4 regions of the Mesorhizobium sp. M0898 genome follow, and region 2 is predicted to be linked to each of the others. Evidence: predicted binding sites of a transcription regulator. Region 2 holds the regulator's gene; each other region holds the start of a gene.
The links. Region 2 encodes PhoB, which activates phosphate uptake and scavenging genes when phosphate is short. Its sites were predicted from a motif close to TGTCATNNANCTGTCAT; they were not measured.

Region 1: the regulator PhoB is predicted to act here: its motif matches at 2,666-2,682, upstream of ugpB (sn-glycerol-3-phosphate ABC transporter substrate-binding protein UgpB).
Region 3: the regulator PhoB is predicted to act here: its motif matches at 2,542-2,558, upstream of NKH90_RS21745 (PhoX family protein).
Region 4: the regulator PhoB is predicted to act here: its motif matches at 1,902-1,918, upstream of NKH90_RS18845 (BtaA family protein).

What each region holds. Positions count from the first base shown of each region.
Region 1 is NZ_JAMYOE010000014.1:56,991-63,083, forward strand. Features, by position in the region: gene tlpA (thiol:disulfide interchange protein TlpA) at 1-13, shown strand, start outside; gene NKH90_RS16915 (bifunctional diguanylate cyclase/phosphodiesterase) at 16-2,448, opposite strand; gene ugpB (sn-glycerol-3-phosphate ABC transporter substrate-binding protein UgpB) at 2,745-4,055, shown strand; gene ugpA (sn-glycerol-3-phosphate ABC transporter permease UgpA) at 4,137-5,021, shown strand; gene ugpE (sn-glycerol-3-phosphate ABC transporter permease UgpE) at 5,030-5,878, shown strand; gene ugpC (sn-glycerol-3-phosphate ABC transporter ATP-binding protein UgpC) at 5,886-6,093, shown strand, end outside.
Region 2 is NZ_JAMYOE010000027.1:26,776-32,868, forward strand. Features, by position in the region: gene pstS (phosphate ABC transporter substrate-binding protein PstS) at 1-68, shown strand, start outside; gene pstC (phosphate ABC transporter permease subunit PstC) at 128-1,117, shown strand; gene pstA (phosphate ABC transporter permease PstA) at 1,121-1,972, shown strand; gene pstB (phosphate ABC transporter ATP-binding protein PstB) at 1,969-2,772, shown strand; gene phoU (phosphate signaling complex protein PhoU) at 2,805-3,512, shown strand; gene phoB (phosphate regulon transcriptional regulator PhoB) at 3,529-4,218, shown strand; gene NKH90_RS23710 (ROK family protein) at 4,228-5,472, opposite strand; gene xylF (D-xylose ABC transporter substrate-binding protein) at 5,758-6,093, shown strand, end outside.
Region 3 is NZ_JAMYOE010000023.1:21,871-27,963, forward strand. Features, by position in the region: gene NKH90_RS21725 (SMP-30/gluconolactonase/LRE family protein) at 1-845, shown strand, start outside; partial or broken gene NKH90_RS21730 (sodium-independent anion transporter) at 861-1,109, opposite strand; gene NKH90_RS21735 (phosphatase PAP2 family protein) at 1,369-2,070, opposite strand; gene NKH90_RS21740 (hypothetical protein) at 2,085-2,423, opposite strand; gene NKH90_RS21745 (PhoX family protein) at 2,625-4,616, shown strand; gene NKH90_RS21750 (GNAT family N-acetyltransferase) at 4,718-5,398, opposite strand; gene NKH90_RS21755 (MarR family winged helix-turn-helix transcriptional regulator) at 5,395-5,886, opposite strand; gene NKH90_RS21760 (ABC transporter permease) at 6,053-6,093, opposite strand, start outside.
Region 4 is NZ_JAMYOE010000017.1:78,844-84,936, forward strand. Features, by position in the region: gene NKH90_RS18840 (class I SAM-dependent methyltransferase) at 1-608, opposite strand, end outside; gene NKH90_RS18845 (BtaA family protein) at 605-1,852, opposite strand; gene NKH90_RS18850 (hypothetical protein) at 2,114-2,482, opposite strand; gene NKH90_RS18855 (hydantoinase B/oxoprolinase family protein) at 2,851-6,093, opposite strand, start outside.

The DNA.
Region 1 (6,093 bases), on a different contig from region 2:
TCAGCCGGGATAGGCTCAGACCGTGCGCAGGCGCGGCTTGAGCACGGCAATGCTTGCGCCGCGTCGGCTGGCGGTGCGGATTGCCGGAGCGGCCACGCCCGTCAGTTCCCCGAATGTCTCGATCGGAGCCGGTTTGCCGAGGTAGTAGCCTTGCCCGATCTCGCAAGCCTCGGCGTCCAGGAACTGCAATTCACCCGGCGTCTCGATGCCTTCTGCCAGAACCGGTAAGCCGAGACCGCGTCCAAGCCCCAGCACGGCGCGAACGATCGCCGCGAACTGGGCGTTCTTGTCGACCGATTTGATGAACGACCCGTCGATCTTGATCTTGTCGAAGGGAAAGGCGCTGAGGTTGGACAGCGAAGAATAGCCGGTGCCAAAATCGTCCATCGCCACATGCACGCCAAGCGCCTTGACCTGCCTCAAGGTTGCCAGCGCGCGCGGCATGTCCTTCACCAGGGCCGTTTCGGTGATCTCCAGTTCGAGCCTGCCGGGGGCCAGGCCGGATCTCGTCAATGCGTCGTGCACCTTGCGGCTGAAGTTCGGATTGTGAAGTTGCACGGCGGAGACGTTGACGGCGACCATCAGCGGGTTTGTCCAGCGAACAGCATCGTTACAAGCCGTCGTCAGCACCCAGTCGCCGATCTGCGCGATAGCGCCACTGTCCTCGGCCACGGGGATGAAAACGGTCGGAGAAATGTCACCCCGCTCAGGGTGCTGCCAACGGACCAGGGCTTCGAAGCCGATCATCCTGCCGCCGCGGATCTCCTTCTGCGGCTGATAGACGAGGTGGAACTCCTTGCGGGCGATCGCCTGGCGCAATTCATGCTCCATCACGCGCTTGTCGCGGGCCGCGGTGCCCATGGCTATCTCGAAAAACCGATAAGTGTCCCTGCCTTCGGTTTTGGCGCGATGGAGTGCCGTGTCGGCATGGCTGATCAGGCCGGCCTGGTCTTCGGCATCCAGCGGAAAGAAGGCGATGCCGATGCTGGCCGAGACGAGGCCGGAGCCGACCGAAACCCTGTTTTCCTCCCGGATCGCCGCCAGCAAGTCCTCGGCTATCCGGCCTGCGGCCAGGGGGTCGGGGAGGTTCGGAGCTATGATGGCAAATTCATCGCCGCCGAGACGCGCGAGCATCTGTCCGTGGCGCGGGATGCCGGAAATGCAGTGCGCCAGCTTCTGCAGCATAGCATCGCCGGCCCCGTGGCCATAGAGGTCGTTGACTTGCTTGAACCGGTCAAGGTCAAGCAGCAGGAGCGCCAGATGTCCATCCTTGCCGCCACGATCCATCGAGGCGAATTCTGCTTCCAGCCGGGAAGAAAAGCTCCGCCGATTGGCAAGCCCGGTAAGCGGATCGAAATGCGCGAGGCGGAGGATCTCTTGTTCTGCCTTCTTGCGCTCACGGATGTCGCGAACGGCAAGCACCGTATGAGGCCTGCCGCAGTAGGTGATTTTCCTGGCGATCAGCTCGACAGGAATTCTCGCCCCGTCGCTGCCCCTTAACTTCGCTTCCTGCGCCTGTTCGCCGAAGCCGGACATATCGGCTGCGCTCTGTCCGTCGAAAAGCTCGCCGAATTGCATCGTGTTCAGGGTGGCTGTCGCTGTTCCGGTCAGCTTCGCCATACTGTCATTGGCGCTGACAATGCGGGTGCCATCGCAAACGATCAGACCTTCCACCGCCGCATTGGCGAGATCGTGCATGCGATCGGCCTCGAGCTTCTGGCGGCGAAAGCGCAGGTCGATCCACAGCGCGGCACCCGATAGCACAAGGATTATCAGGCTGGCGACCGCTGCGGCAAAGGCCTGGGAAATGGGCTCGATGGAATGTTCGGATATTTCAATCGAGGAATCCGGAATGATCGACACCGCGGCCATCGCGATGAAATGCAAGCTGCAAATCGCCAGCGTCAAAAGCGCGGCGCCGCCGAAAGTCGCGAGCGCTGACGGACGGCGCAAGACGACAAGGAGCGCCAGTGCCGCGAGGGTCACGCCGGCCAGAAGCGATATCGCGACAAGGAGCAGGTTCCATACGACCCGGCCTTCGACCTCGAAAGCTGCCATGCCGATGTAGTGCATCGTCGCGATGGCGCCGCCCAGAATGGCGCCACCGACGAGGAAATGGTCGATGCCGCGGCGCAAGGTGGCGACCCACATCCCAAGCGCGGTCATGATAACGGCGGCGGCAAGCGAAAAGGCGGATAATCCCGGATTGTATGCGTTCGGTATTCCCGGCGTAAACGCGGTCATGGCGATGAAATGCGTCGCCCATATGCCGAACCCGGTCGAGGCCGCGGCGATCATCAGCCAGACAAGCCGGTTTCGCTCGGTCGATCGGCCGACATGCTTAAGGAGATTAACCGCCGAGAAGCAAGAAATTCCACAGATGAGTGCGGCAAGCGCAACCAGTCTCGGATCGTGCTGACTTACAATACAATTATAGACCGTCAGCATCCTGGTTCACTCGGTCTGCCAAAATTAACAGGGGAGGTGTGACGGATTAGCTCTTGGAGATTTTAACGAATGGTTAACCCGTGGGCCATGAGGCGGGTCTTTTCGGGGGAAAACCGACGCCGCTGCGCCGAAAAGACGGTGATGTGATTTCTGGCGCCCGGTTTCAGTAGCGAGTGCACTTTAGGAAGGAATGATGTTCATTGATCCGCAATAAAACCGTTGTCCGATTGTCATCAGCGCCACATATTGGCTTTGCGGAAGTGCCCCTTTCGCCAATGACAAACGGGAGATGAAACATGAAGTTCTTCGGCTTTGCGGCCGGTATCGCCGCCACCGTGACCCTGCTTTCCACCACCTCCGCCTTCGCCGTCACGCAGATCAGCTGGTGGCACGCCATGACCGGCGCCAACGCCGAGGTCGTCGCCAAGATCTCCAAGGATTTCAACGCCAGCCAGAGCGACTATGAGCTCGTTCCGGTGTTCAAGGGCACCTATCCGGAGACGCTGAATGCCGGCATCGCTGCCTTTCGTGCCGGGCAAGCGCCAGATATCCTCCAGGTGTTCGACGTCGGCACCGGCGTGATGATGGCGGCCGAGGGTGCGATAAAGCCGGTGGCCGATGTGATGACCGGCGCCGGGATGACTTTCGACAAGAGCCAGTATCTGCCCGGCATCGTCGGCTATTATTCGAAGCCGGACGGCACCATGCTATCGTTCCCCTACAACTCTTCCTCGCCGATCCTCTATTACAACAAGGACATCTTCCAGAAGGCAGGCCTCGACGTGAACAATCCGCCCAAGACGTGGAACGAGGTGTGGGAAGCTGCCAAGAAGATCAAGACGAGCGGCGCCGCCCCTTGCGGCTATACCTCGACCTGGCTGACCTGGATCCACCTGGAGAATTTCGCGGCGTGGAATGACGTGCCTTGGGCCACCCAGCAGAATGGCCTGGCTGGAGGTGATGTCGAACTCAAGATCAATGCGCCGATTTTCGTCAACCACTTCCAGGCGCTCGCTGGCCTGGCCAAGGACGGCACGTTCAAATATGGCGGACGCACCTCCGAAGCCAAGCAGATATTCCTCGCCGGCGAATGCGGCATCTTCACCGAATCGTCGGGCGGCCTCGGCGATATCGTCAAGTCCGGCATGAACTATGGCATCGGCCAGCTTCCTTACGACAGTGACGCCAAGGGTGCCCCGCAGAACACGACGCCGGGTGGTGCCAGCCTGTGGGTGTTCGGCAACAAGTCGGACGAGGAATACAAGGGTGTCGCCGCCTTCTTTGCCTATCTGTCCAAGACCGATGTGCAGGAATATCTGCACCAGAAGTCGGGATACCTGCCTGTGACGCTCGCCGCGTATGAGGCGACGAAGAAATCAGGCTTCTATGACAAAAACCCCGGCCGCGAGACACCCATCCTGCAGATGACGGGCAAGGCGCCGACCGACAACTCGAAGGGCGTGCGCCTGCCGAATCTGCCGCAGGTGCGCGATATCCAGAACGAGGAGCTGGAGAAGATGCTGGCCGGCCAGCAAACCGCCCAGCAGGCACTCGACAATGCGGTTGCGCGCGGCAACGTCGCGATCAAGGAAGCGCTGGAGAACTGACGGGATTATCTCAGTTAGTCGGTTGGAATATCGCCCACGCGAGCTCGCGCGGGCGATACCTGGATAGCGAGGGAAATCAGCCTGTCTCCACGCGTCGTCTTTCCCAACAAGATCCTGCCCTACCTGCTGGTGGCGCCACAACTCGCCATCACCCTGGTTTTCTTCTACTGGCCGGCCGGTCAGGCGCTGTACCAGTCGATGCTCAGGCAAGACCCGTTCGGGCTGAAGAGCAGGTTCGTCTGGTTTGCCAATTTCCGGAAGGTGCTGGCCGATCCGGCCTACCTCAACTCGATCAAGGTCACAGTAGTGTTCTCTCTTGCGACCGCGATCGTTGCCATGGTTGTGGCCCTGCTGCTCGCGGTCATGGCCGAGAAGGCCGTGCGCGGCAAAGGCCTTTACCGCACACTGTTGATATGGCCTTACGCCGTGGCGCCGGCGATTGCCGGCATGCTTTGGCTTTTCCTGTTCAATCCCTCGATCGGCTCGTTGGCCTATTTGCTGAGAAGCCTCGGCGTCGTATGGGACCCGCTGCTCAACGGCACCCACGCCATGATCCTGCTGGTGTCGGCTGCTGCCTGGAAGCAGATCAGCTACAACTTCCTGTTCTTCGTCGCCGGCCTGCAGGCGGTGCCGAAAACGCTGATCGAAGCGGCGGCCATGGACGGCGCCGGCGAAACCAAGCGCTTCTGGACCATCGTCTTCCCGCTGCTTGCGCCGACAACCTTTTTCCTGCTGGTCGTCAACACCGTCTATGCCCTGTTCGACACGTTCGGCATCGTTCATGCCGTCACCGGCGGCGGGCCGGGCAAGACGACAGAGACGCTGGTCTACAAGGTCTACAATGACGGCTTCGTCAATCTGATCCTGGGCGACTCGGCGGCGCAGTCGGTCATCCTGATGGCCATCGTCATCGCGCTCACAGCAATCCAGTTCCGCTATGTGGAACGCAAAGTCCACTACGGCTGAGGGCAGCGATGATCGGCCAGTCCCCGCTCCGCACCTTCATCGCCCATGCCGTGCTCATCCTCGGCATATTGATCGTGGCTTTTCCGATCTACTACACCTTCGTTGCCTCGACGCACACGCTGCAAACGATCCTCAGGCCGCCCCTGCCGCTCTTGCCCGGCGGCCAGCTATGGAACAATTACAGCGAGGCGCTGTTCGGCGGCATCGGTCGTATCGGCGGGGTCAGCGTCGGCAGGCTGCTCCTCAACACCACGATCATGGCGCTCGGCGTTGCGGTGGGAAAGATCTTCATCTCGATCCTGTCGGCCTACGCGATCGTGTTCTTTCGCTTTCCGTTGCGCATGACCTTCTTCTGGCTGATCTTCATCACCTTGATGCTTCCAGTCGAGGTGCGCATCCTGCCGACCTACAAGGTGATGGTCGATCTCGGCATGATCGACACCTATGCCGGCCTGATCGTCCCGCTGATCGCCTCGGCCACCGCAACGCTGCTGTTTCGCCAGTTCTTCATGACCATACCGGGCGAATTGGTCGAGGCGGCGCGTGTCGACGGTGCCGGGCCATGGCGCTTCTTTTTCGATATTCTGGTGCCGCTGTCGCGGACAAACATCGCCGCGCTGTTCGTGATCCTCTTCATCTATGGCTGGACGCAGTATCTTTGGCCGCTGCTCGTCACCAACAGCAACGACATGAACACCATCGTCATCGCGCTGAGAAAGATGGTTTCCTTCGCCGATGCCGACACCCAATGGCACCTGGTGATGGTCACGGCAATGCTGGCCATCGTGCCGCCGATCCTGGTGGTCGTGCTGATGCAACGCTGGTTCGTGCGCGGTCTGGTCGAATCCGAAAAGTGAGAAGCCGATGGCGACCGTGGATCTGAAGGATGTCAGGAAAATCTATCCCAGCGGCGTCGAGGCCGTGAAGGGCGTTTCCATCGCCATTCCCGACAAGGAGCTTTGCGTGCTGGTCGGCCCCTCCGGCTGCGGCAAGTCTACGCTGCTGAGGATGATCGCCGGGCTGGAGACGATTTCTGCCGGTACAGTCGCCATCGACGGCAAGGTGGTCAACG
Region 2 (6,093 bases):
GCGTCAAGGCCATGTGGGCCAAGGAAGTCGTCGGCGACGACGGCAAGCCGCTCTACTCGGCTATGTAATCTCCTCCAGGGAGGGCGTCGATGGCGCCCTCCCTGTTGCCTTTAATCGCGAGGACCCAATGACCATCGCTTCCGATGCCATGCCATCATCTGCAGCAGCCCGGGCCAGGGAAGCTACTGTGCGGCGCTTCGCGCTCACAGATGCCATATTTCGCGGACTCACCCGCGCTTCCGCAATCCTTGTGCTGGTCATCCTCGGCGGTGTCGCCATCTCGCTGTTTGCCGGCTCATGGCAGGCGCTGTCGTCGTTCGGTTTTTCTTTCCTGACGACTGAGAGCTGGAATCCCGTTACGGAAAAATTTGGCGCACTGGCGCCGATCTACGGCACCCTGGTGACGGCGGCCATTGCCATCCTGATCGCGGTTCCGATCGGCATCGGCATTGCAATCTTTCTCACCGAGCTCTGCCCGCGCCCGCTCAGGCGCCCGATCGGCATAGCGGTCGAGCTGTTGGCCGGCATTCCTTCGATCATCTACGGCATCTGGGGCCTGTTCGTGTTCGCGCCGTTCCTGCAGACGACGATACAGCCCTTCATCATCAACATCTTCCACGGCGTGCCGGGACTATCCAGCCTTTTCGCTGGCCCTCCTTACGGCATCGGCCTTCTGACCTCGGCGCTGATCCTCGCCATCATGGTGCTGCCCTTCATCACCTCGATCACCAAGGACGTCTTCGATACGGTGCCGGCGGTGCTGAAGGAATCGGCCTATGGCATCGGTTGCACGACCTGGGAAGTGACCCGGCGCGTGGTCATTCCCTATACCCGCATCGGCATCATGGGCGGCGTCATGCTTGGCCTCGGCCGGGCGCTCGGCGAGACCATGGCGGTGACCTTCGTCATCGGCAACGCACATCGCATCAGTGCCTCCCTGTTCGCGCCGGGCACGACAATCTCGGCGACCATCGCCAATGAATTCACCGAGGCCGACGGCGACCTCTACACCTCCTCGCTGGTTTCGCTCGGCCTGATCCTCTTCGTCATCACCTTCCTGATCCTTGCCGCCGCCCGCTATATGCTGATGCGGATCGACGCCCGTACGGGAGCCTGACCGATGTCGACATCCTCATCGCTCCACAGCCGCCGCAAAGCCAGGAATTCGGTGATGATGGCGCTTTGCGTCGTCGCCGCGGGCATCGGGCTTGCCTGGCTGGCGCTCATTCTCGGCGCACTGGTCTATAAGGGCACAGCTGGGCTTTCGCTCGCGGTCTTCACCGAGATGACGCCACCACCGGGCGAGGCCGGCGGCTTGCTCAATGCCATCACGGGCAGCCTGCTGATGACGATCATCGCCGTTGTCGTCGGCACGCCGATCGGCGTGCTGGCGGGAACCTACATGGCCGAGTATGGACGCTTTTCGCGCATCACCACCGTCGTCCGCTTCATCAACGACATCCTGTTGTCGGCGCCGTCGATCATCATCGGCTTGTTTGTCTATGAGCTGATGGTGCGGCCAATGGGACATTTCTCGGCCATTGCCGGCGCCGTTGCGCTTGCCATCCTGGTCATTCCGGTGGTCGTGCGCACCACTGAAGACATGCTCAACCTGGTGCCGAACGCGTTGCGTGAAGCCGGTGCCGCGATCGGCGCGCCGCGCTGGGTGGTGATCCGTTCCGTCGCCTACCGCGCCGCATTGTCCGGCATCGTCACCGGCATATTGCTGGCGATAGCACGCATTTCCGGCGAGACGGCGCCGCTGCTCTTCACCGCGCTCAATAACCAGTTCTGGAGCAGCAATATCAACGCGCCGATGGCCAGCCTGCCGGTGACCATCTTCCAGTTCGCTCTCAGCCCTTACGAGGAATGGCAGCAACTGGCGTGGACCGGCGCACTCATAATCACCCTGACGGTTCTGGGCTTGAGCATCCTCGCCCGCAGCCTTACCGGACGCAGAGAGGACAGATGACACAGATGTTGTCCCCAGACATGACGATGGCCGAAACGGTCGCCGAGAAGACGAAGATCGAGGTCAAGAATCTCAACTTCTACTACGGCCAGAGCAAGGCGCTGAAGGACATCAGCCTGTCGCTGCCTGAGCGCAGTGTCACGGCCTTCATCGGCCCTTCGGGCTGCGGGAAATCGACGCTGCTGCGTGTATTCAACCGCATCTATGAGCTCTACCCAAAACAGACGGCCGAGGGCCAGGTGCTGCTCGACGGCAAGAACATTCTCGACCGGTCGCAGGATCTCAACCTCCTCAGGACCAAGATCGGCATGGTGTTCCAGAAGCCGACGCCGTTCCCGATGTCGATCTACGAGAACATCGCCTTCGGCGTCAGGCTCTACGAGAACCTCGGCAAGTCCGAGATGGACGGCCGCGTCGAACAGGCGTTGAAGCGCGCCGCGCTGTGGAGCGAGGTCAAGGACAAGCTCAACGCCAGCGGCTTGAGCCTATCCGGCGGCCAGCAGCAGCGGCTCTGTATCGCCCGCACCGTGGCCGTGAAGCCGGAAGTCATTCTGCTCGACGAACCGGCTTCGGCCCTCGACCCGCTGTCGACTGCCAAGATCGAGGAACTGATCGACGAATTGCAAGCCGACTACACGATCGTCATCGTCACCCACAACATGCAGCAGGCGGCGCGCGTGTCGCGCCAGACGGCCTTCATGTATCTGGGTGAACTGGTCGAGTTCGACCGGACCGAGAAGATCTTCACGTCGCCCCGCGAGAAGCGCACGCAGGACTACATCACTGGCCGCTTCGGCTGAGCCGTTCCGATCATGCATATGAGGACAGGACCATGGGCGAACACACAGTCGCTTCTTTCGACGAGGATCTCGAGCAGATCAGCAAGCTGATCCGCAACATGGCCGACCTCGCCGGTTCGATGGTCGGCGGGGCGACCAAGGCGCTGTTGAATTCCGACAACGTGCTGGCGCAACGCGTCGTTTCCGACGACGCCATCATGGATGCGCGTCAACGCGAACTGGACGACCGCGCCATCACCCTGATCGCCAAACGCCAGCCGATGGCCCACGATCTTCGCCATGTGGTCGGAGCGATCCGCATGGCGGGCGACCTCGAACGCATCGGCGACCTTGCCAAGAATATCGCCAAGCGCGTGAGTGCGGTCGGCCTCAGCGCCACGCCGCGGGACCTGTCGCATTCCATCGACGCGATGGCGCAGTTGGTTCTCATCCAGGTGCAGGGTGTCATCGAGGAATATGCTGCAGGCGATGCGGCCGCGTTGGCCAAGCTTCGTGCCGCCGACGAGCGCATCGACGTTAAATACACGTCCGTGTTCCGCGAGCTGTTGACCTACATGATGGAAGATCCGCGCAACATCACCGCTTGCACGCACCTGCTGTTCTGCGCCAAGAATCTGGAGCGGATCGGCGACCATGTCACCAACATCGCCGAAAATGCGTATTATGTGCTGACCGGCGAGCAATTGCCGGTCAATCGTCCGAAGCAGGACGAAACGACAATGTCCGCACCGGTGACATGATGGGGGTGCCCAGCCGATGATCGCACCACGCATAATGGTGGTGGAGGACGAGGAGCCGTTGGGTGTGCTGCTCCGCTACAATCTCGAATCCGAAGGCTACCAGGTCGAGGTGGTGACACGCGGCGACGAAGCCGAGATCCGTTTGCAGGAGAATGTGCCCGACCTTTTGGTGCTCGACTGGATGATACCAGCGGTTTCCGGCATCGAGCTCTGTCGTCGGTTGCGGGTGCGCCCCGAAACCGAGCGGCTGCCGATCATCATGCTGACCGCGCGCGGCGAGGAGAGCGACCGGGTGCGCGGTCTTTCGACCGGCGCCGACGACTATCTGGTCAAGCCGTTTTCGACACCGGAATTCATGGCCAGGGTCAAGGCGCTGCTGCGGCGCGCCAAGCCGGAAGTGCTGTCCAGCGTGCTGAAGGTCGGCGACATCGTGCTCGATCGCGAATCGCACAGGGTCTATCGCAAGAAGAGCGAAATCAGGCTCGGACCGACCGAATTCCGGCTGCTCGAGTTCATGATGCGGCATCCGGGCCGTGTCTTCTCGCGCAGCCAGTTACTCGATAATGTCTGGGGGGAGACAATCTACATCGACGAACGCACCGTCGACGTGCATGTCGGGCGGCTGCGCAAAGCCGTCAACAACGGCCGGATGCCGGATGTCATCCGCACCATCCGCGGCGCCGGCTATGCGATCAGGGAAGATTGACCCGCCTGGTCAGGCTACGTTCTTTCTGACGCTGGGCCTCATTTGCGCGCCCGGCGCGAAAATCTCCTGGTCGACGAAGCTTAACGCCCGCATCGCGCAGCCTTCGCGGATCAGAGGCAATTCGTTCGGCTCTGTATCGAAGGAGATCGAGCCTGAATGCTGGCCGCCGGCGGTCTGGGCGATTGCCTTCCGCAAGGCCGGCTCGATCAGATCGAAGGCGGCGGCACTGGCGCCGACCATCGCGACCGGTGCCGGATCGATCAGCGCGAACAGCGAGCCGAGACCGAAACCCAGCGCTTCGCCGGCCTTGCGGTAGGCCTCGCGTTCCGGCCCATCTTTCTCGCGCGCCCGGGCCGCCAGTGCGCGCATGTCGGCGTCGCTGACGTCGGCGACCGGTTCGCTGTCTTCGCTCATCTGCCTGGCGTTGCGCCAGATGGCGTAGTTGCCGGCATACGCCTCGATGCAGCCGCGCCGCCCGCAACGGCAGAGCGCGCCGCCCGGACGATGGATCATGTGGCCAAATTCGCCGCCCGAGGAATGCGTCCCGGTGAACAGTTCGCCCTTCAGCACCAGCCCCATGCCGATGCCATGCGAAAGCAGGATGGCGATGAAGTCATCGCGATAGCGATCCGGATTGCGCCAGCGCAAAGCCACCGCCATCATGTTGCAGTCGTTCTCCACCGTTGCCGGGATGCCGAATTCGTCCTCCAGCATGTCGGCAAAGGCGATGTCGGTCTGCGGCGTGATCGGCGACCACAGCATGGCGCGTGCAGGGGAGTCGGTAATGCCCTGAATCGCCAGGGCGATGCGGGCGACACTGCGGACGTCAAGATCTGGATCCTGCAGCCGGCGCCGGACGATGGCCATGCATTCACGGATCAGCTCGTCGCGCGGCATAGTCAGCGTGTCCAGCCGGCGCTGTTCCTCGGCGACCACCTGTCCCGTGTAGTCGATAATGGCGGCCGAAAGGAAATTCAGCGACAACACCACAGTCAGCACCGCCGCCGCTTCCGGGTTGAGGGCGAGGCCGACTTGCGGACGACCGCGTTTCAACGAAACGGGCTCACTTGGCTTGCTCTCGGCGAGGATGCCTTCCCGTATCAGGTCGGAAGAAATCGCCGATATGGTCGAATGACTGAGGCCGGTGGTAGCTGCGATCTCAGTACGCGATGGCTGGCCGGCCCGGCGCACCGCCGAGATCACCATCGCCCGGTTGCGCCGGCGCAAATCGTCATGGCGGATTCCGACCGACATTGTTTTGCTTTCCTCCCGGTTGCCGCGGCCGCTCATGAACCGGAAGCCGTCGGTAATGTCCGACAAATAGTGTCGGATGAGGCAAATAGTGTCAGATGCAGGTGGCGCTGTCATCGTTTATTCCGACGCTCGAAAAAACTCGCAGAGTCATCAAAATCCATCAGAATCGATGTTGACAGCAGCCGGAGATCGGGCCAGTATTTTTTCGAGGCTCGAAAAAATTAGAGCTTCTAAGCTGGTCTTTGAGCCAATTGGTCACGCCGTACGCGGCGCAGGGAGGATATGATGAAGAAATTCACGACCGCCATTCTGGCGGGTGTCGCCATGACGCTGGCGCTGGCGTCGGTGGCGCAGGCTAAAGACAAGGTCATCGGCGTTTCCTGGTCGAACTTCCAGGAAGAGCGCTGGAAGACCGACGAGGCCGCAATGAAGGCGGCCATCGAGGCCGCAGGCGACAAGTATATTTCCGCCGACGCACAGTCCAACCCCGGCAAGCAGCTCACCGACGTCGAGAGCCTGATCTCGCAGGGCGCCAACGCACTGATCATCCTGGCGCAGGACGCCTCGGCCATCGGGCCGGCCGTGCAAAAGGCGCTGGACGAAGGTATTCCGGTTGTCGGC
Region 3 (6,093 bases), on a different contig from region 2:
CCTCGATGCTTCTCGCCCTGGTCGGCATCGCCGCCGCGCCGGCAGTTCAGGCCGCTGAACTCTGGCGCACCGGCGGCCTCGAGCAGCCTGAATCGGCGCTGTTCGACGCCGCCGGCCAGCGCGTTATCGTCTCGAACATCGTCGGCAATCCCGGCGAAGCCGACGGCAACGGCTATCTGTCGATCCTGTCGATGGACGGCAAGCTCGTCACGCAACACTGGACCGACGGCATGGACGCGCCCAAGGGCATGGCGATTGTCGGCGGCAAACTCTACGTCGCCGACCTCACCCATGTGCGCGTCGTCGACCTCGCAAGCGGCAAGCTAACATCGACGATCGACGTGCCGAACGCGGTCTTTCTCAACGACATGACCGCTGATGCATCCGGCAATGTCTACGTCACGGATATGCTTGCCGATACGATCTATCGCATCGACCGCGACCGGCCCGAACTGTTCGTCAGGGATGCGGCGCTTGCTTCGCCGAATGGCATCTTCGCCGATGGCGGCCGGCTGATCGTCGCTTCCTGGGGCAAGGGCATCAAGCCCGACTTCAGCACCGCGGAGCCGGGCGGCCTGCTCTCGGTCGATCTTGCTACCAAGGCCGTTTCGCCACTGACTGGCGCGGAAAAGTTTGCCAACCTCGATGGCGTCGTTGCCATCGGCGGCAGCATCTACGCCACTGCCTATATGACCGGCACGCTCTACCGCTACAAAGCCGGCGGCACGCCGCAAGCGGTTGCGACGTTCAAGCCGGGCAGCGCCGACATCGGCACCGACGGCAGGTCGACAATCTTCGTGCCGCTGATGAACGAGGGCGAGGTCTCAGCGTTGGGCCTCGACTAAGCCGGCGTTGCCAGCTCAGGCGACGGGCGCGGCTCTCCTCAGCTGCGCCCGCGCATCCGTGGTCGAGGCGCATAAGTCACCAGCGGCCGCCTGACGCCATGGTTGATCAGCATGCGGCGGATCCTGCGCTGAAGCGCCTGATATAATGAAGGGAACGCCGGCGCGGCTCGCCTTGTGGGCCGCGCCCTCGATGACATTGGCTGCCGTCGAATCGAAGAACGGCACCGCCGAACAGTCGAGGATGAAGTTCCTGCGCTGGCGCGGGCGGCGACGTCTTCCTGCACCAAGGATTGATGGTCTGCCTCCAAACATGCAGCACTCTTTGCCAGCCGATGCGCTGTCATGCTACAAACCTCGGCATCGTTTGGCGGGACATCCGCTGCGATCCCGATTTCACAGGAACGACTTCAAAAGGATGAGCCGGTGAAGATATTCAAAGCGTTGGCAACCTCGACAGCCTTGCTGTCGATGGTTTTCCTGCTGGCAGGCTGCGGTCATGGCCTGATCAACAGGCTGATTTGAGTCAGGTGCCGTCGGCCCGCCCAAGCCATCGCTGCAGGAACCGTGCCGCAAGCCAGCACAGCATCGCCCAGGCAAAGCCGGCGCACCAGCCGGCCAATACGTCGGACGGCCAGTGGACGCCGAGATAGATGCGGCTGATGCCGACCACCACCGTCGTCAGCACCGCCAGCCCGAGTACATAGATCTTCGTTGTGCGCCCGGGCAAAACCCGCGCCGCCATGCTGCCCAGCGTCAAATACGTCACCGCCGACAGCATGGCGTGGCCGCTCGGAAACGAAAGCGATGCCACATCGGCGAGATGCGAGACCAGATCAGGGCGCGGCCGGTCGATATCGAATTTCAGCACGCTTGACAGGAGCTGGCCGCCCGCTACCGCGACGAACATGAGAAGCGCCGCGCCTGGCCTGCGGATAAGAAGCAGATAGACGATCATTGCTGCCGTGATCAGCAGCAGTACGCTGGCGCTGCCGAGGCTGGTGATGTCGCGCATCGTCCCTTCCAGCCACGCCGGTCCGATCGGATTGTCGGGCTGGCCGGCCTTGCGGAAGGCAAGCAGGATTTCGGTGTCGAAGGCATGCGGCGTGGTGGCCCGCGCCAGCTCCATCAGCTCCTCGAACCCCCACAGCCCGCCGGCAATGACCAGCCCGGCCAGCAGAACCGGGAACTCCAGCCAGTTGGGCAGTCTGCTTGCAATCTTCTTCATCGGCCCGATCGCAGTTACAGCCTTTGCAGATAGGGCCCGAGCGTGATCAGCGCCACAGCTGCGATGGCAAGCACGATGCCGGTTGCCTGCAAGGCATTGACGCGCTCGCCGAAGAAGACCAGCGCCACCACATTCACCGACACCAGCTGGATCACCGCCGACAGGCTGAACGACACCGACATGCCGAATTCACGGATCAGCCTCAGCATGATCAGATTGCCCAGCGAGTAGAGCGCCAACGTCAGCACGATCTTGCCGAGGCTCGGCGCCAGCCCCCACTGTTTTGCGGCCATCGCCGCCAGCAGGAAGATCACCGTCGAGACGCAGAGCTGCCCAAGTCCCCAGAAACTCACTTTTGTTCCTCCCGATGCGGTCCCTACCGCCTGCCGCAGCTCTTGTTTCCGAAGCGCCGGTCGCGGTCAAGCGGGGCCGATGTTGGATACGAAATCGCAGGTGGCAATTTAGCCGGCATGTCATCAAACTGTGACCTGCCGGTAATACCGGATTGGCCAGGCAACACGCTCCAGCAATCCATCCAGCCAGAGGCAGGCCCTATGACCGAACATCGCACCCCTGACGCCCATTTCCGCACCAGCTTGCTCGAGGAAAACGATGGGCCAGGAGCCAATCCCACCGGCAACCGCACCATGGGTGAGATCATCGCCGCGCGGTTCTCACGCCGCGGCTTCCTCAAGGGTTCGCTTGCCGTCTCGGCCATAGCCGCTACCGTCAGCCCGCTGGCGCTGATCACCGCCGACAACGCCCGCGCCGCCGAAGGCTCCGCCTTCGCTTTCGACGAGCTCGAGGCCGGCATCGACGACAAGCATCACGTCGCACCTGGCTATGACGCCGACGTGCTGCTGCGCTGGGGCGATCCGCTGTTCGCCGATTCGCCGGGATTCGATCCGACAAAACAGTCGGCGGAAGCCCAGGCCAGACAATTCGGCTACAACAACGACTATGTCGGTTATATCCCGATCGACGGCTCGGCCGAGCACGGCCTGCTGGTCGTCAATCACGAATACACCAATCCGCACCTGATGTTTCCGGGCCTGGTCACCATCGTCGATGGCAAAGCCAAGCAGGCGCCCCTCAGCAAGGAGCAAGTCGATGTCGAGATGGCCGCGCATGGCGGCACTATCGTCGAGATACGCAAGGTATCAGGCAAATGGCAGGTCGTTCGCGACGGCAAGCTCAACCGCCGCATCACCTCCAACACCGAGATCGCGCTCTCCGGCCCGGTCGCCGGCCACGACCGCGTCAAGACCAGCGCCGATCCGACCGGCACGAAGGTCATCGGCACCATCAACAATTGCGCCGGCGGCGTCACGCCGTGGGGCACCTATGTCATGGCCGAGGAGAACATCCACGGCTATTTCTCGGGCGAGCTGCCGCAGGGCCACAAGGAGGCGGCCAATTACAAGCGCCTCGGCATTCCCGAAGGTGCCTATGAATGGGCAGCGCATTACGACCGTTTCGACATCGGCAAGGAGCCTAACGAGCCGAACCGCTTCGGCTGGATCGTCGAGGTCGACGTCCAGGATCCGACTTCGGTGCCGAGGAAGCGCACCGCCATGGGCCGCTTCAAGCATGAGGGCGCCGAATCGATCGTCGCCCAGGATGGCCGTGTCGTCTTCTATCTCGGCGACGACGAGCGCTTCGACTATGTCTATAAGTTCGTCACCACAGGCAAGTTCGATCCGGACAACCGCGCCGCCAACATGGATTTGCTCGACGACGGCACCTTGCATGTCGCCAAGTTTGCCGACGACGGTTCGGTCGAATGGCTGCCGATCGTCTTCGGCCAAGGGCCGCTGACGGCGGAGAACGGCTTTGCCAGCCAGGCCGACGTGCTGATCGAGACGCGCCGCGCCGCCGACCTGCTCGGCGCCACCAAGATGGACCGCCCGGAAGACATCCAGCCCAATGCCGCCAACGGCAAGGTCTATGTCATGCTGACCAACAATTCGAAGCGCAAGGCCGACCAGGTCGACGCTGCCAACCCGCGTGCCGAAAATGCCTTTGGCCACATCATCGAGATCGTCGAGGACGGCGGTGATTTCACCGCGACAAAGGGCAGGTGGGAAATCCTGCTGAAATGCGGCGATCCCGCTGTGGCCGACGTCGGCGCCACCTTCTCGACCGCAACCACCGCCAATGGCTGGTTCGGCATGCCGGACAATTGCACGGTAGATTCGGCTGGCCGCCTCTGGGTCGCCACCGACGGCCAAGGCCCGAAAGCCACCGGCCGCACCGATGGTCTGTGGGCTGTCGATACGGAGGGGACGGCACGGGCGACATCAAAGCTGTTCTTCCGCGTGCCGATCGGCGCCGAAATGTGCGGTCCCCTGTTTGCGCCGGACGACCAGACCGCCTTCGTTGCCGTCCAGCATCCGGGCGACGGCGGCGAGGACTGGGAGGCTTTCGGCCGTCCGTCCTACTATGAGGATTTGTCGACGCGCTGGCCCGACTTCAAGCCGGACATGCCGGTGCGCCCGGCGGTCGTTGCCATCACCAGGCAAGGCGGCGGCAAGATCGCGGTCTGACACGCAGCAAGGTCTTGCAGTCTCAAGGAAGGATTTCGGCGGTACGAAATCCTTCCTTCCGATACGGGATGCATCCATGCTGCGCATCATGCGCCGACTAATCATTCGGTGCGCTGAACCACGGCCACATTCATTGTGCTTCGCAACCTGAAGCCGATGGACTCGTATAACGCTATGGCCGCGGCGTTGCTGGCATAGGCGTGGAGATAGGGAACTTCGCCGCGCGCCACTATCCGGTTTGCCACGAACAGGGACAGCAGCTTTCCTAGGCCACCGCCGCGAAATTCCGGATGTGAGCACACCCCGCTGAGTTCAGTATAGCCAGGTTGCTTCATGCGCTCGCCGGCCATTGCCGCAAGCCTGCCCTCGATCTTCACACCCCAAAAATCGCCCAGGCTCAAGGCTTCGAGCGTGAATGGGCCAGGCTTGGTGAGCAATGCCAGGGCGAGCATCTCAGCAGCATCGTCTCGGGTCAGACGATGCACGCGCGGGTCGGAGACGATCTGCAATGGCTGCTCGGCGATCATCTGAACCCCGGCTGCGGTCGAAGTCGCGAAAAGCCCCGTGGGCAGAGCAATCGCGTCCGTTTGAAGCAGGATCACACTCTCGCCCGGGGGGACAAGGTTTTCGAGCGCCCGCAGGCTTTCCGGGTCGTCCGCACCAGTGGCGGCGAAAGGGACGATCGACGGCCGATATCGCATGGCGAGGTTGTCACCCTCCGCGAAGGCCCGATGTCGCGTCTGAAGCGCGCTCCAGATAGGGCGGTCGAGCAGATGTCTCATTGCGCGGCACCCTCAGGCTTATTTACACGACGGTCGAGAGGGGCAGCGGCGAGGCCGTCCTCGATGGCAGCCAGCTGCTCAAGAAGCGGCCCCGAAAAACCTGCGCACAAATCCGCGACCACGTTCTCGATGCAAGGCCAGACGTCGCGCTTTGCGACATCGACCAGCCGCCGCCCGTCCCGAGTAAGCGAGACGATCCTGCGCCGCTGGTCATCGGTCGACGGACTGACTTCGAGCAGTCCCAATTCGGCCAGAAGCGAGACGCTTCGCGTTACGCCTGGCTGCGCGATGCCAAGGGATTGCGCCAGTTCCCCGACCGACAGCGGACCCAGCCTGTCGAGCGCGGCCAGCAGCGGGTATTGGCTCGCCTGAACCGGGACATCCAGCCTGTCGAGCAGGCGCTGCGCCTCCGCTTGCAGTTGCTCGCCTATACGCTTCAGCCTGCTGCCCAGGCACAGAAAGCCAAGCGATCGTATGACGTCTTCCATAGGCCAATTCATCCCCATGAACATCGATAACATGATATATAACAATGCATGAAAAGCAAGATCGAGGCATTCAAGCGCGGGCTCCAGGCATCGGGCGCAGGCCTATCGCCTTCGGCAAGGAAAGGTCGATCGATCAGGCTGCTTCGCCTGGACGAGGCCCGTTCGATCAGTTGCGCAGCCGGTAGCCGGTCCTGAAGATCCAGGCGA
Region 4 (6,093 bases), on a different contig from region 2:
CGAAGGCTTGCACCAACTCTCGCAGATTCCGATTCCAGGACGTCGCGCAGGGCTTCACGCGGCTGGACATGGAATTTTCTCAACCAGCCGCGCAGCAGCGTGCGGAACCAGCCGGGCAGGGCCTCCTGCTGGCCGAAATCGACGACGTGCAGCGAGCCGCCCGGTGACAGGGCAGCAAGAGCCGCGGATACCGTCTTTTCCCAGCCGGGAATCATCGACAGCGAATACGAGACAAAAATGCGGTCGAAACTTTTGACGCCGAACAGCGCTTTCGCGTCGAAATTCGTGGCATCGCCGCGCGCCAGCGTGACGCGGCCGGAGAGGCCTGCGCGCGCGAGGGCGGTAGTGGCCGTCTCCAGCATCTCGGCCGAAATATCGAGGCCGAAGAAGCGCGCGCCGGGATAGCGGCGGGCGGCGAGGATGATGTTGCGGCCGGTGCCGCAGCCGAGCTCGAGCACGGTGCCGCCGGCCGGCACATCCAGTCCGGCGATAAGCCGGTCGCGGCCGAGCAGATAGTATTTGCGGGTCAGGTCGTAGATATGACGCTGCCAGCGGTAGACGCCGTCCATCAGCTCGGCATGGCTGGCCGGCAAGTCGGTCGTGCTCATGCGGACCGCTTCACATAGAGATGGAAGCCGCCATAGATGGCCGAGCGGTCGCGCGCCGAAAACTCGCGCGAGGCGTCGTTCTCGTAGCGCCACTGATCGAGCAGCGAATTCGAGACGCGGCCGGGCAGCAGGCTGGGTTCCGCTGCGGTGCGGAAGATGACGCGGGCGCCGGTTGAGGCGGTTCGGGTGATCTCGGCCCACAACCCGTTGAGCTGGTGGTCGGTCATCCAGTCCTGTGCATCGAGCAGCACGAAGCGATCCACCGAGCCGGCATCCTTGCCGGCAAGGAACTCGATCAGATTGGCGTGGTGGATGGCAACGCGATCGACATTGTTGCGGATCGTCTTGTAGTTGCGCTTTTCGAGATAGGCGGGCAGGGCGGCCTCGCCCGGATCAGGGTAGCGGCGGGCGAAAGCCTGCCAGGCGAAATAATTGGTCTTCAGCGGAAAATCGCAGGCGAGCTTTTCCAGTCGTGCCTTCAGCACGCTGGCCATGGTGCCGTCACCCGAGGTGATCAGCGAATCGTACTGGGCCGGCGGAATGCCGAGGCCGAACAGCGAGGCTTTTCGTGAGGTCGCCCATTTCAGCAGCGGTTTTTTGAAGACCGGCGCCAGCTCTTCGTCGAAGAAGCGGCGCTGATCGGCGATGCTCTTGGCGTCCATGATGCCGGCCGGGTCGACGCCGAAGAATTTTGCGGTGCGGTGGCCCACGGCGATGAACAGGCCAAGCAGGCCGGTCTGGTAGAAATTGCGGTCGAAGACAGCGATGCGGCGACGGCCGCGCCAGTTGCGGCGCTCCCAATAATGGCGGCTGACCGGGTCGAGATGCGGTGCGATGAAGCGATCGTAGGCCTGTGAATTGTGCCCGGTCTCAGCCGCGCCGAAGAAACGGAACAGGTCGCCCTGCGACGGCAGGTGACGGACGGCTTCGAGCTTCATGCGGTTCAGCGCGATATGGGCAGCGTTGAGGTCGACGGCATCGATCCTTTCCGGCGAGCGGGTGAGATAGGCAAGGATGTTACAGCCGCCGGAGGCAATGGTGACGATGCGGTGGCCCGTCCCGAGCTGCATCGCGTCCATGTCGATTTCGGGGTCTTCCCAGATCTGCGGATAGACGAGGCCGGAGAACAGGAAGGCGAACAGGCGCTCGGAGATGCCGGCTTTCGACAGCGGGCGGTTCTGGTAGACGGCCTTGCCGACTTCCTTGCCGCGGCGAAAAACCAGGTCCCCAGAAATGTCCGTCATGGCAAGGCGATTCCCCGTTTGCGTTGCCGCAAGCGGGTAGCGCAGGGTGATGACAGGCCGGTGACAGCCTGTTGACGCCGGCTCAAGCATTGCTGTGGCGCGCAAAATTAGGTGGTGCCTTGGCACAACCTTACTTGGCAGCGAATTTGGCTGGAAAATCGAGGGCCAGTCGAATCGTAGTTCATGAATCTACGATCAATCCGTAGAGGCAGGCGAGCATCCCCAAATGTCGGTTCCGGTGTCGCAGTTTTCATGAGTTTGTCAGCGGTTGAAACCAAGATAGCCAAATGTATTTGTACAGAAAGTGAGCATCAACCAAAGAGGGCTTGTGCAGAATATGCACCACAGCACGATCACCGTTCGAAACACTTGATCATGAGGGAATGTGAACGGATCGATCTTGGGATGACCTAAGAGTTTTGATAAGGGCGGCACATAATTACCTGTAGCGGCAGCATGCATCGTCTTAGAAAAATGTTTCCATCTTAGAAAAACGAAGCAAGCCCAAAATGCAGGAAAAAGCGTCAGTGCGAATATCATCTTTAGCGGTATGGGTTGCCCGCCGTGAATGATCCATCCAGGGCAACTACTTCGCGCTGGATCGACCAGCGAAAAGATGAAGGCCTCCACAACAACTCCCAAAAAACAGACTATAGCTCCCCACTTAGCAACCCTTCGACAGAAATCTGGATCATAGTTCGGGAGGCGCGTATACTCATCCATATGGGTGCTAAGTCCTCATCGGTCCTGGAAGTCTTTGGTATAGAATGGCGAAGCTGCTCTTCGCCCTTGAGGGTTTGATCCGCCCGCCGACATCGAAATTGCGCCCGCAACCCTTTTTGGCCCACGGTCGGTTTGGTCCCGCCGGATCGCTCTCAGCCCCCTGCTTTCCATAGGCCCCCTGCTTTCCATAGCTTGCGCAATCGTGCCCGCCGTTTTCCCACCTTGCCCTGCCTAGGCGGCCGATATCATCTTATCTTGCGCCTTACACTTGCGCGTTACGACTTGCCAAATCCACCTGGGGTCGGCGTCGTCACGATGACCGCCTCGCCAGCGTCGAGGATGGTCTGATCGCAGGCTTTCAGCGTCTCGATCGCGCCGGTCTTGCGGCGGACCTTGGTCGAACCGGCCTCGCCATCGCCGCCTCCGTCCAGTCCCCGCGGCGGGCGGTTGCGATGCGAGGACAGGATCGCGCATTCCATTTTTTCGAGGAAGCGGATGGTGCGCCGGGTGCCGTCGCCGGCATTCCATTTGCCTTCGCCGCCGGAGCCTTCGCGGATATGAAAATCCTCCAGCAATACCGGGAAACGCAGTTCCAGCACTTCCGGATCGGTCAGGCGCGAATTGGTCATATGGGTGTGGACGCCGGAGGTGCCGGCAAAACCGCGGCCGTCGTTCATCCGGCCGGCCGGCGAGCCCGAGCAGATCGTCTCGTAATACTGATACTGCTTGTTGCCGAAGGTGAGATTGTTCATCGTGCCCTGCGCATTGGCCATCGCGCCCATGGCGCCGAATAGCGCGTTGGTGACGTGTTGCGAGGTCTCGACATTACCGGCGACGACTGCCGCGGGATAGGCGGGTTTCAGCATCGAGCCGTCGGGAATGATGATGTTGATCGGCCGCAGACATCCGGCATTCATCGGGATGTTGTCTTCGACCATGACGCGGAAGGCATAAAGCACAGCGGCTCGGGCGACCGGCTCTGGCGCATTGAAATTGTTCTTCATCACCGGCGACGTTCCGGTGAAGTCGACGGTCGCTTCGCGCTTCCGCCGGTCGACCGATATCTTCACCTTGATCATTTGGCCGGTGTCGGTCGGGTATTCGTATTCGGAACTGTCGGGCAGCCGCTCCAGAACGCGGCGCACGCTTTCGGCGGCATTGTCCTGGACATGGCCCATATAGGCTTCGACCACATCGAGGCCGAAATGGGCGACCATCTTGCGCAGCTCGGCGACGCCCTTTTCGTTCGCGGCGATCTGCGCCTTGAGGTCGGCGATGTTCTGGTGCGGATTGCGCGCCGGGTAGGGGTGGTCGGTGAGCAGCGTCTCCAGGTCCTTCTCGCGGAACCGGCCGCGATCGACGACGCGGAAATTGTCAAACAGCACGCCTTCCTCGTCGACGGTTGTGGCAAGCGGCGTCATCGAGCCGGGCGCGGTGCCGCCGATGTCGGCATGATGGCCACGCGAGGCGACGTAGAAGAGGATCTTCGGCGATTGGCCGATCTCCCCCCTTGTAGGGGAGGTGGCGGCGAAGCCGCCGGAGGGGGTCGTTGCGGCAGTGCTCGACGCACTTGTGGTGCCTTCTGCGAGGACCCCACCCGGCCGCTTCGCGGCCACCCTCCCCTCAAGGGGGAGGGAAAACACCGGCGTCACCACTGTGATATCAGGCAGATGGGTGCCGCCATTGTAAGGTGCGTTCAGCGCAAAGACGTCGCCGGGATGGATGTCGCCGGAGTTCAACCGGATGATGGTTTCCACCGAGCGGTCCATCGAGCCGAGATGCACCGGCATATGCGGCGCGTTGGCGACCAGCGCGCCATTCCGGTCGAAGACGGCACAGGAGAAGTCGAGGCGCTCCTTGATATTGACCGAATAGGCGGTGTTCTGCAGCGTCACGCCCATCTGCTCGGCGATCGACATGAACAGGTTGTTGAAGACCTCCAGCATCACCGGATCGGCTTCGGTGCCGAGTGCGGCGTGTCGGCGCTTCTTCTCGACGCGCCGCATCAACACGTGATCCTTGGCGGTGATCTCGGCCTGCCAGCCCGGCTCGACGACAATGGTCTGGTTTGGCTCGATGATCAAAGCTGGGCCGGCGATCTTGTTACCAGGCTTCAGCGTTTCGCGAGGGAAAATGCCGGCGTCGCGCCAGACGCCGTCGACAAAGATTTTCCGGTTCCCGGAAGGACTTGCGGCCATGTCTTCAACAACTGAATCGCTTTCGTCGCGGCCGGTGCCGCCGGTATCGGTACCTTCGACGCCGATCGACTCAACGATCATCGGCTTGTCGTCGTAGACGAAACCGAACTGTGCCTTGTGCGCCGATTCGAAGTCCGCCTTGGCCTGCGCAATCGAGCCGTGCCCGAAGTTCACAGGCAGCGCGGTATCGGTGCCGTCGTAGCGGATCTGCAGCACCGGTCTCGAGACGACCGCGTCTTCGCTGATGCCTTGCGCGGCGAGTTCGTCGATGACGGCTTTGCGCAGCGTTGCGATGAGTTCATCGATCGCTGGCCCGGAATTGTCCGCCAGCGGCTTCAGCAGCGCCTGCTGGCGTGACGCAAATACAGAGGATAGGCCGATGCCGTATGCCGAGAGCAGGCCTGAGAAGGGATGGATCAGCACCGCCTCCATGCCGAGCGCATCGGCGACCAGGCAAGCGTGCTGGCCGCCGGCGCCGCCGAAGCAGTTCAGGAGGTATTCGGTGACATCGTAGCCGCGCTGCACCGAAATCTTCTTGATGGCGTTGGCCATGTTTTCGACGGCGATGGTGATGAACCCTTCGGCGACGGTTTCCGGGGAGCGGCCGTCGCCGATCTCGGCGGCAAGGGCCGCGAATTTTTCGCGAACCGTCTGGACGTCGAGCGGTTCGTCCTGGCCCGGTCCAAAAATAGCCGGGAAGAACTCGGGCTGCAGCTTGCCCAGCATGACATTGGCGTCAGTGACGGCCAACGGGCCGCCGCGCCTATAGGCGGCCGGGCCGGGATTGGCGCCGGCCGAATCCGGCCCGGCGCGAAAGCGGCCGGCCTCGTAATGCAGGATCGAGCCGCCGCCTGCAGCGACGGTGTGGATGCGCATCATCGGCGCGCGGATGCGCACGCCGGCGACCTCGGTGTCGAAGGCGCGCTCGTAGTCGCCATCGTAATGGGCGACATCGGTGGAGGTGCCGCCCATGTCGAAGCCTATGACCTTGCCGAAACCGGCGAGTTTTGCCGTCTCGACCATGCCGACGACGCCGCCGGCCGGGCCGGACAGCAGCGCATCCTTGCCCTGGAACATGTCGGCGGCGGTGAGGCCGCCCGACGACATCATGAACATGAGGCGAGGGCTTTCCCTCCCCCTTGAGGGGAGGGTGGCGGCGAAGCCGCCGGGTGGGGTCGGCTCGACTGGGTTCGACCTACTCTCCCCCCTTGAGGGGGAGATGGCCGCAAAGCGGCCAGAGGGGGTCCTGTCAGAAGGCACCACAGGGGCGTCGAGCACTGCCGCAACGACCCCCTCTGTCGGCTCCGCCGACATCTCCCC